3 regions of the Solwaraspora sp. WMMD1047 genome follow, and region 2 is predicted to be linked to each of the others. Evidence: riboswitches for the same ligand, from Rfam matches in the RefSeq annotation. Region 2 holds a riboswitch; each other region holds the start of a gene.
What was found. A riboswitch is a leader RNA that binds a small molecule or an ion and turns the genes downstream of it on or off. The one in region 2 is predicted to bind cobalamin.

Region 1 (3,267 bases), 1.2 Mb from region 2:
GCGCGTCCGGTCCCTCGGTCGGGCCGACGTCGTACCCCTGGGCGGCCATCGCCCGCAGCAGCGCGACCGCGCTGGCCGGGGTGTCCAGCCCGACCGCGTTGCCGACCCGGGCGTGCTTCGTCGGGTACGCCGACAGCGCCAGCGCGATCCGGCGCCGGGCGGGCGGGGTGTGCCGCAGCCGGGCGAGCCGGACGGCGATCCCGGCGACCCGGCCGGCCCGTTCCGGATCGGCCACGTAGCGGGGCAGCCCGTCCGCGTCGGTCTCCTTGAACGAGAACGGAACGGTGATCAGCCGGCCGTCGAACTCGGGCACCGCGATCTGGGTGGCCGCGTCCAGCGGGGAGAGACCGTCGTCGCTCGCCGACCAGGTGGACCGGCTGGCGGTCAGGCTGAGTGCCTGCAGGATCGGGACGTCCAGGGCGGCCAGCGCGCCGACGTCCCAGCTGCCGTCGTCCCCGCCGGCGGCGGCGTCGGCCGGCCGGGTGCCGCCGGCGGCCAGGACGGTGACCAGCAGGGCGTCGGCCCGGCCGAGCGTGGCCAGCAGCTCCGGCTCGGGATTGCGCAGGCTGGCGCAGAAAATCGGCAGCGCCCGGCCGCCGGCGCCGTCGACCGCGTCGGCGAGCGCCTCGACGAAGGCGATGTTGCCGCTCATCTGGTGCGCCCGGTAGTAGAGGATGCCGATCACCGGCCCGTCCGGGCCGGCCGGCTCGCGCGGCAGCAGACCCCAGCTCGGCTGCTCGACCGGCGGCGCGAAGCCGTACCCGGTCAGCAGGACCGTGTCGGAGAGAAACCCGAACAGCTCCCGCAGGTTGTCCGGACCGCCCTGGGCCAGGTAGGCGTGCGCCTGGGCGGCGGTGCCGACCGGCACCGTGGAGCGGGCCATCAGGTCCGCGTCCGGGGTCTGCTCACCGCCGAGCATCACCACCGGTACGCCGCTGGCGCGCAACGCGTCCAGCCCTTCCGACCACATCCGGTAACCGCCGAGGATGCGAACCAGCACCAGGTCGGCGCCGGCGAGCAGGTCGGGCAGGTCGGCCGGACCGCGTTCCAGCCGGGCCGGATTGGCCAGCCGGTAGTCGGCGCCACTGGCCCGCGCGCTGAGCAGATCGGTGTCCGATGTGGAGAGCAGCAGGATCATGCCGTGACCCGGCCGGCAACGATGAGCATGGGTGACTCCTCCCCGGGTCCGCGCCCGTGGTCGTCGTGCGCGCTGGCCGGAGTCTCCTGGCTCCCGGATCGACGCTCGCCCCGACCTTCCGGCTCGGTGTCGAGCCGTGGTCTCGCGTGGGGGTCACTCCCCGGTGACAGTGGCGGGACCGCCCCGGATTCACACCGGGTTCCTCCGTGTCCACCGCGTGCTGCTGGGCCGGCGCGGGGTTGCGCCGGTGGCCCGACTCTACGATGTCGCCATGCCCGACGTCGTGCCGCCTCGCTCCGCCGGTGACCGGTGCCCCGGCGCGCTGCGGGTGCACGAGGCCGCCGACGGCGGCCTGATCCGGGTACGCCTGCCAGGCGGGCAGCTCGATCCGGCGCAGCTGCGGACGGTGGCCGACTGTGCGGCGGAGTACGGCGACGGCACGCTGGAACTCACATCCCGGGCGAATCTGCAGATCCGTGGCATCCCGCCGGGTGGCGCCGCGGCCCGGTTGGCCGACCGGCTCGCCGGCGCCGGGCTGCTCCCCACCGCCACCCACGAGCGGGTCCGCAACATCCTCGCCTCACCATTGAGTGGTCGGGACGGCGCCGGCCGGCCGGACATCCGGGAACTGGTCCGCGCGCTCGACCGGGCCGTGCGGGCCGAGCCGGCACTGGCGGCGTTGAGCGGGCGGTTCCTGTTCGCGCTGGACGACGGGCGGGGTGACGTGGCCGGTCTGGGCGCCGATCTGTGCTGGCGGGCCGACACCGGCGCGTTGCTGCTGGCCGGCCGGGACCATGGACTGCGGATGCCGATCGTCCGGGCGGTGCCGGGCCTCGTCGCCGCCGCCCACGGCTTCCTCCGGCTGCGCGCCACCGAACCGGAGCCGGCCGCCGTGTGGCGGGTGACCGACCTGTCCGGCGGCCCGGCCCGGCTCGCCGAAACACTCGCGGCGGCGAGCGCCGACCGCCCGGCCGGGGCGCTCGCGGCGCCCGCCGGGCGGGTGCCGGAGATCACCGATGACCCGGCGCCGGCTCCGGGGGCGGTGGCCGCCCCGTACGGTCGGCTCTGCGTGGTGGCCGGCGCGCGGCTGGGCCGCCTCCGGGCCGACCAGGCCAGGCTGCTCGCGGAGATTTCCGCCGAGGTGGAGGGTGGGTCGCTCGTGGTGACACCGTGGCGGAGTGTGGTGGCCGACGCCGGGCCGCAACCGGTCATGGGCCTGCTGGCCCGGATGGACGCGGCCGGGCTGATCGTCGAAACCGCCTCGCCGTGGGCCGGGGTCAGCGCCTGCGCCGGCCGGCCCGGCTGCGCGCGGTCACTGGCCGACGTCCGGGCCGACGCCGCCTCGGCGGTCGCCGCCGCCGGCCCGGTCCCGGACGGCCGCGAGCCGACCGGCGGCGAGTCGTTCGGCGGTTCGGCGGCCGGGCGCCGGCTGCGGATGCACTGGGCCGGCTGCGAGCGGCGGTGCGGTCTGCCGGCCGGCCCGGTTGCGGTGGCCGTGGCGACCGGGGACGGCTACGCGGTGACCGCCCCGGGCGGCCCACCGCCGCCCGGACCGCTGGCCGAGCGGGTCGCCCAGGCGAGGACGCCCCGGTGAGCGCCCCACCCCCGGCCGGACCGGACTACGACTACGTCCGCGACGGGGCGGAGATCTACCGCCGCTCGTTCGCCACCATCCGGGCGGAGACCGACCTGGCCCGGCTCCCCATCGACCTGGCCCAGGTGGCGGTGCGGATGGTGCACGCCTGCGGCATGGTCGACCTGGTCGACGACATCGCCGCCGCCCCGGACGTGGTACGGCGCGGCCGGGCCGCGCTGGCCGCCGGGGCGCCGATCCTGTGCGACGCGGCGATGGTCGCCGCCGGCATCACCCGGACCCGGTTGCCGGCCGGCAACGAGGTGATCTGCACGCTGCGACACCCCGACGTGCCGGGGCTGGCCGAGCGGCTCGGCACGACCCGCAGCGCCGCCGCGCTCCAGCTGTGGCTCGACCGGCTCGACGGTGCGGTGGTGGCGATCGGCAACGCCCCCACCGCACTGTTCCGGCTCCTCGAACTCCTCGACGCGGGTGCGCCCCGGCCGGCGGTGATCGTAGGCGTACCGGTGGGCTTCATCGGCGCCGCCGAGTCCAA
Region 2 (3,267 bases):
GTGGGCGCCCGCACCGCTGCGCGAGGAGAACCTGGTACTCGACCCCCTTCCGTACTCGTGACTTCGGGAAGCCCGCTCGTCGACCCCCGCACCGGAGTGGTCAGCCGCATCGAGCCCTATCCTCGTCACCCCCGCCTGCCGCAGGCCCTGCACCTGGTCCGATCGGTCATCAGTGACACGACGGCGTTCAGCGGGTGGCGCAGCGACCCGTCCGGCATGGGCGCGGCGCTGTGGGATCCGGGCGCCGCCACCGGCGCAGCGCTCGGTGAAGCCGTCGAACGTTACTGCGGCAACCTGGTCCCGCCGGGGTTGCGTGTCGCGTCGTGGCGCACGCTGACCGACTGCGGTGAGCAGGCCATCGACCCGGCAGGGCTGCCGCTGTACGCGACCGGCCAGTACACCGCCGCCGGGTTTCCGTTCGTGCCGTTCACCCACGATCTGCCCGCCGAGTGGGTCTGCGGCCATCGGCTGCCCGACGGCGGACCGGTCTGGGTTCCGGCCGCACTGGTGTGGACGAGCTACCTGTTCCGGGACCTGCCCGCCACCGTCGCCACGGCGTACGCCGGCATCGGGGCAGGAACCTCGACCGACGCCGCCGTGGCCAGCGCGCTGGCCGAAGCCATCGAACGGGACGCGATGACCCTGACCTGGATGACCAGCCGCACCGGGACGCGTCTGCCGATGCCGGACCGGCTGGCGGGCCTGGCCGCCGGCGCCGATGGAAAGCTGCGGACAAGGCTCTGCCGCTTCCCCTCCGATCTCGGGATGCCGGTCCTCGGAGCACTGGTGCACGACACCGCCGACGGATACGTCACCCTCGGCACCGCCTGCCACCCCGACAGCGACACCGCCGCCGGCAAAGCCTTGGCCGAGGCGCTGCACATCCAGATGGTGATGCGCGATCTCGACGATCCCCACGGTGCCTTCGCCGCCGTGGCCGCAACCCCCGGCAGCCCACTGAAACCCTGGCGCGCCGACCGCGCCTACCTCGACGACTATCGCAGCGACTGGCACGACGCCACCGACCCCGGCTGCCACATGCAGGCATACCTCGATCCGCGGCTGGCACACGCGCTGATCGAAGTCGTGGACGGATGGCCGGCCGAACCGGCACCGATCAGCCCCGGTCAGCCCGCCGCCACGGCAACCCTTCGTGCCCGGCTGCTCGTCGACACCGTACGCGCGAAGGGTTTCGACGTCGTCGCCGTCAACGTGACCACACCCGATGTTCGTGCGGCCGGGCTGCGGGTCGTGCGGGTGGTCGTCCCCGGCCTTTACAGCAATGCTGCGGCCGCGTTCCCGCTTCTCGGCGGTGCTCGGCTCGGGCAGGCTCTCGCAGACGCCGGCGCGCTGCGGCTCACGCCGCTGCCGCACTGATCCCACGGCGACGGGACGCAGCAGGTCGGCAGGTGCGTGGCATGCGTGGCATGTGTTACCTTCCGGTCGTCCGAACCAAGTCGCGGTAGTGGGAAGCCGGTGCGAATCCGGCACTGCCCTCGCAGCTGTGACCGGGGAAGTGTGTACCCGTACAGGACGCCACTGGGCTTTGCGGCCCGGGAAGGCGGGGTGCCCGCGACGATCCGGGAGTCAGAAGACCGACCACGACTTGCTGTGCAACGGCTCTACGAGGTGTGGAGAAACCGTGGTCGATGTCATGCCTCCCCGGAGGCACCCGCAACAACGCCTGATGGCTGGTGGGCGCGGGCGTGCCCGCCCGTAGGCTGCCGTCCATCGCCGTCATCGGTGTTCTGCTCGTCGTCACCACCGCCTGCCTGACCGCGGCGGTCAGCCTCGGGCCGGTCCAGGTCAAGGCAACCACGGTGTGGGGGGTCACCTGGAATCACACCGGCGGGCTGCTGCTGGACCCGGTCGCGGTGACCTGGCCACGCGGCGACGAGCAGATCGTATGGCTGGTACGCCTGCCGAGGGCGGCGCTGGCCGCCGCCGTCGGCGCCGGGCTCGCCGCGGTGGGCGCGGTCATGCAGACACTGCTGCGCAACCCGCTGGCCGACCCTTACCTGCTGGGCGTCTCCTCCGGCGCCTCGGTGGGGGCCGCCGCCGTGGCGCTGCTCGGCGTGCTGTCCAGTTGGGGTGTGTATGCCCTGCCGGCCGGCGCGTTCCTGGGCGCGCTGCTGTCGGTGCTGCTCGTCGTCACGCTCGGCCGCGGCGGTGGGAGGACCGGACCCGTGCGGATGGTGCTCGCCGGTGTCGTGGTGTCGTACGTGCTGTCGGCAGCGACAAGCTACCTGGTGATCACCTCCCCCGACGACGAGGCGGTTCGCGGTGTGCTGTTCTGGCTGCTCGGTACCGTCGCCGGCGCCCGCTGGGACATCGTGGCCCTGACCATCGCCGTCGTACTCGCCGGTGGGGTCGTGCTGCAGGCTCGGGGGCGAGCACTCAATGCGCTCACCGGCGGCGAGGAGTCCGCCGCCACCCTCGGCGTGGACACCACCCGGGAACGCTCCCTGCTGTTGGTCGTCGGCTCCCTGATCACCGGGGTAGCCGTCGCCGGGGCCGGGGCCGTCGGGTTCGTCGGGCTGATGGCCCCGCACGCGGTACGGCTCGTCCTGGGGCGCAGCGACCATCGAATCGTGCTGCCCGTGGCGATGCTGGCAGGCGCATCGTTCCTGGTGCTGGCCGATCTCGCCGCCCGGACCGTGGCAGCTCCCCGGGAGCTCCCGCTCGGCGTGCTGACGGCGTTGTGCGGCGGCCCGTTCTTCTTCTGGTTGCTGCGCCGCAGGGTCGCGGACGGCGCCGGATGATCCTCGAATTCGACACCGTCACTGTGCACCTCGGCGGCCGTGACCTCGTCCACGAGGTGTCACTCACCGTCCGGCGCGGCGCCCTGGCCGGCGTCCTCGGCCCGAACGGCGCCGGGAAGACCACTCTGCTGCGCACCGGTTACCGCGCGCTGCGGCCGTATCCGGGTGACGTCCGGCTGGACGACGAGAGCGTGCCGGGCATGCGCCCCAAGACGCTGGCCCGGCGACTCGCCGTCGTGTTGCAGGAACGCGACCACGCCTTGGAGATGAGCGTCGACGACGTTGTCGCCCTCGGCCTCACCCCGCACAAGCGGGCCTTCGAATCCGACACCGCCGACGATCATGCCTGGATGGCCGCCTGCCTGCAGCGCGTCCATGCCGCCCATCTGACCGGGCGGGCCTTCACCACGCTGTCCGGCGGTGAACGGCAGCGGGTCCTGATCGCCCGCGCACTGGCACAGCGGGCCGAGCTGCTGGTGCTCGACGAACCGACCAACCACCTCGA
Region 3 (3,267 bases), 1.2 Mb from region 2:
CCACCTGCGGGTGCTTGCGTGCGGTGCCGCAGCAACAGCCCCGGCACAACGTCAGCACGCAGCCCAGCGGCCGACCGGGCGGCGGCGCCACCCCGCCCGCCGGATCAGCCGGCGGCCGGTGGGGCCACCGTGGCCGGGTCCGGCGTCGAGCCCGGGTCCGTCGCTGTACCCGCGCCGCCGCCGGCCGCCGTGCGCGGCGTCAGCAACAGCCCGAAGGCGAATCCGAGACCGGCCCACAGGGTGGCCAGCTCGGCGATGGAGGCGAGCCGGAACTCCCAGAGCAGCCCCGCGGGCACGTCCGCCGGCACCAGATCGGGAGTCGCCGGCCAGGCCACCAGGACCAGCAGGTTGCCGAGCACCCCGGCCAGCACCGCCCCGGCGGCGGCGTGCGACCCGGACCAGCCCCGGCCGGCCAGCCCGTCCCGGACCAGGAACGCCAGCCAGGTGAAACCGACCGCCGCGATGATCAGGCTGAAGTACTGCCAGGTGCGGGTGGTCACCGTGGCGGGGTCGCCCACGCCGGGCGGATTGGCCGGGTATTTCAGCGCGGGTAGCAGAGAGACGGCCACGAAGCCGCACCCGGCCAGTACCGCGGCCCGGGCCAGGTCGGTGCCGCCCGGCAGGCGGTGCCGGACCCGGGCGAAGACCACGGCCAGCACCAGGCCGAGGCTGACCGCGACCAGCACCGCCGCGACCATCCCGCCAACCACCTGCATGGCACGGCCGACCAGCTCATGCTCGTGGCCGCCGGGTTCGCCGGCGGAGCGCGCCTCCTCGACCACCAGCGCAGCGTCGATGGCGGGTTCGACCAGGAGCAGGGCGACGAGGGCAGCCAGCAGCCCGGCGATCAGGCCGGCCAGCAGGCCCCGGCGCAGTACGAAACCAAGCGTCAGAGTCCGCATCGGAGCGCCCCGGGCTCAGTGACAGGGCACGCCGAGCGCGTGGCGCCCGTCGTGGGTGAACTCGTGTACGTACTCGGCGTAGCTCGCCAGCACGGCGCCGTTCTCCTGGAGCACCAGGTAGACGACGGCGACGGCGAACGCGACGGCGAGCCAGGCCAGGGCGGGCACCCGGATCGGCGCGGTCGCGGCGGGCACGGTGACAGGGGGCATCGCGGTAATCCTCTCGTCCATTCCTCGTGGCGATTACCTTGCTGTGCCGCGGCCGGTCTCCTGGCTCCCGGATCACCGCGCCCGTCCAGCCTTCCCAGATCGGCATCGACCCAGTGGCGGAGCGGACGAGCACTCCCCGGTCACAGTGGCGAGGACCACGCCGGATTCACACCGGCTTCCCGAACACCGCGGCTCTGGCAGCGTAGCCGCCGGTCAGCCCCCGCCACAATGGTCGGGCCAGCCCGGCCGCCGGCCCACGGGTGTGCGATGGTGCCCGGATGAGCACCCGGGTCCTGATTCTGGGCGGCACGGCGGAGGCCCGCGAGCTGGCCGCCACGCTGGTACCCCGGCCGGACGTGATGATCATCTCCTCGCTGGCCGGTCGGGTACGCGATCCGCGGCTGCCGGTGGGCGCGGTCCGGATCGGCGGGTTCGGTGGTCCGGCGGGGCTGGCCCGGTGGCTGGCCGAGCAACGCATCACCGCCGTCATCGACGCCACCCACCCGTACGCGGCCCGGATCCGGACCGCCGCGGTGGTCGCCGCCGCCGAGGTGGGCGCCGCCCACCTGCGGCTGGAACGTCCGGGATGGACGGCGCAGCCGGGCGATCGCTGGCACCGGGTGCCGGGCTACGCCGAGGCCGCGGCCCTCCTGCCCCAGCTCGGGCGGCGGATCTTCCTCACCACCGGCCGGCAGCACCTGGCCGAATTCACCGGCCGGTCCGAGCTGTCGTTCCTGGCCCGGTTCGTCGACCCGCCGGACGAGCCGGTCCCGGCCAACGTCCGGGTCCTCCTCTCCCGGGGCCCGTACGACGCCGCCCGGGAGGCCGAACTGCTCCGCCGGCACCGGATCGAGGTGCTGGTGACCAAGGACAGCGGCGGTTCGCTGACAATCGGCAAGCTGACCGCCGCCCGGGAGCTCTCGCTACCGGTGGTGATGATCGACCGGCCACCGCCGGACCCGGCCAGCCGGCCGGCCGATGTGGTCTCCGATGTCGCCGGGGCACTCGACTGGCTGGCCCGGTCCGCTCAGCCGGCCGCCGCGGCCGGGCCACCATCCGGCACAGCCGGGCGGTCGGCGGGCACCGCCGGACCGCCTGCCGGCACTGCCGGGCCGTCGGCGGGGTAGTCGCGGGGCGTCCAGACCACGGCGGTACCGTCCGGCCGCCGGGTGACCCGGGTGGTCGACGAGCCGATTATCAGCAGGCAGCGCATGTCCACAGTGTCGGGATCGAGCCGGCCGAGCTCCACCAGGGTGACCGACTCGGTCGGCCCGCCGACGTCCCGGGCGACCACCACCGGGGTGCCCGGGGCCCGGTGCCGCAGCAACAGGTCACGGGCGGCGGCCACCTGCCAACGCCGGCTCGCCGAGGCCGGGTTGTAGATCGCCATCACCAGGTCGGCCGAGGCGGCAGCGGCAAGTCGGGCCTCGATCACCGGCCACGGCTTGAGCCGATCGGAGAGCGACAACACCGCGTAGTCATGGCCGAGCGGCGCGCCGACCCGACTCGCCGCCGCCTGGGCCGCGGTCAGCCCCGGCAGCACCCGGACCGGCACCCGGGCGAACCGATCGTCATCGGCCGCGACGGCCAGCACCGCGGTGGCCATCGCGAACACCCCGGGATCGCCCGAGGAGACCACCGCGACCCGCGACCCCGCCAGGGCCAGCTCCAACGCGTGCCGGGCCCGGTCGGCCTCGACCTGGTTGTCCGAGGTGTGGCGGTGCTGCCCGGGCCGGCGCGGAACCCGGTCGACGTACGGCCCGTACCCGATCAGATGCTCGGCCTCCCGCAGTGCCCGCGTCACCTCCGGCGTCCGCCAGCCGGGACCGGCCGGCCCCAGACCGACCACCACGACCTCGCCGCGGTCCGGCGGCTTCCCGGCCGGCGCCGCGTCGTCCGATCCGGCGGCCACGGCGGCGTTCCCCGGGCCGGCGTCCGCGGCGGTCGCGGCCGCGCTCGCCGGGCTCGGCACGATCGCGATCGAGAAGTACGGCACGGCCGCCGGATCGACCTCCGCCAGGGGCAGCTGCCGGGACCGGTTCGTGGTGGCCCGCTCGACGTACCATGCCTCGTCGAGCCGACCCGCGTCGGCCAGCGCGGTGCGGACCTCCCCGAAGGTCCGACCCAGCTTGAGTACGGCCGCCGCGTCGGTGCC

Region 1: another riboswitch for cobalamin. It lies ahead of cobN (cobaltochelatase subunit CobN); the one in region 2 lies ahead of O7627_RS32260 (iron ABC transporter permease).
Region 3: another riboswitch for cobalamin. It lies ahead of O7627_RS26500 (CbtB-domain containing protein); the one in region 2 lies ahead of O7627_RS32260 (iron ABC transporter permease).

Annotation. Positions count from the first base shown of each region.
Region 1 covers NZ_JARUBL010000001.1:5,816,203-5,819,469, reverse strand. The annotation lists gene cobN (cobaltochelatase subunit CobN) at 1-1,138, opposite strand, end outside; cobalamin riboswitch at 1,218-1,343, opposite strand; gene O7627_RS26520 (precorrin-3B synthase) at 1,410-2,732, shown strand; gene O7627_RS26515 (precorrin-8X methylmutase) at 2,729-3,267, shown strand, end outside.
Region 2 covers NZ_JARUBL010000001.1:7,055,502-7,058,768, reverse strand. The annotation lists gene O7627_RS32265 (YcaO-like family protein) at 1-1,377, shown strand; gene O7627_RS32270 (YcaO-like family protein) at 1-61, shown strand, start outside; cobalamin riboswitch at 1,424-1,619, shown strand; gene O7627_RS32260 (iron ABC transporter permease) at 1,707-2,762, shown strand; gene O7627_RS32255 (ABC transporter ATP-binding protein) at 2,759-3,267, shown strand, end outside.
Region 3 covers NZ_JARUBL010000001.1:5,812,303-5,815,569, forward strand. The annotation lists gene O7627_RS26490 (hypothetical protein) at 1-55, opposite strand, end outside; gene O7627_RS26495 (CbtA family protein) at 105-902, opposite strand; gene O7627_RS26500 (CbtB-domain containing protein) at 918-1,112, opposite strand; cobalamin riboswitch at 1,145-1,318, opposite strand; gene O7627_RS26505 (cobalt-precorrin-6A reductase) at 1,391-2,239, shown strand; gene O7627_RS26510 (precorrin-2 C(20)-methyltransferase) at 2,140-3,267, opposite strand, start outside.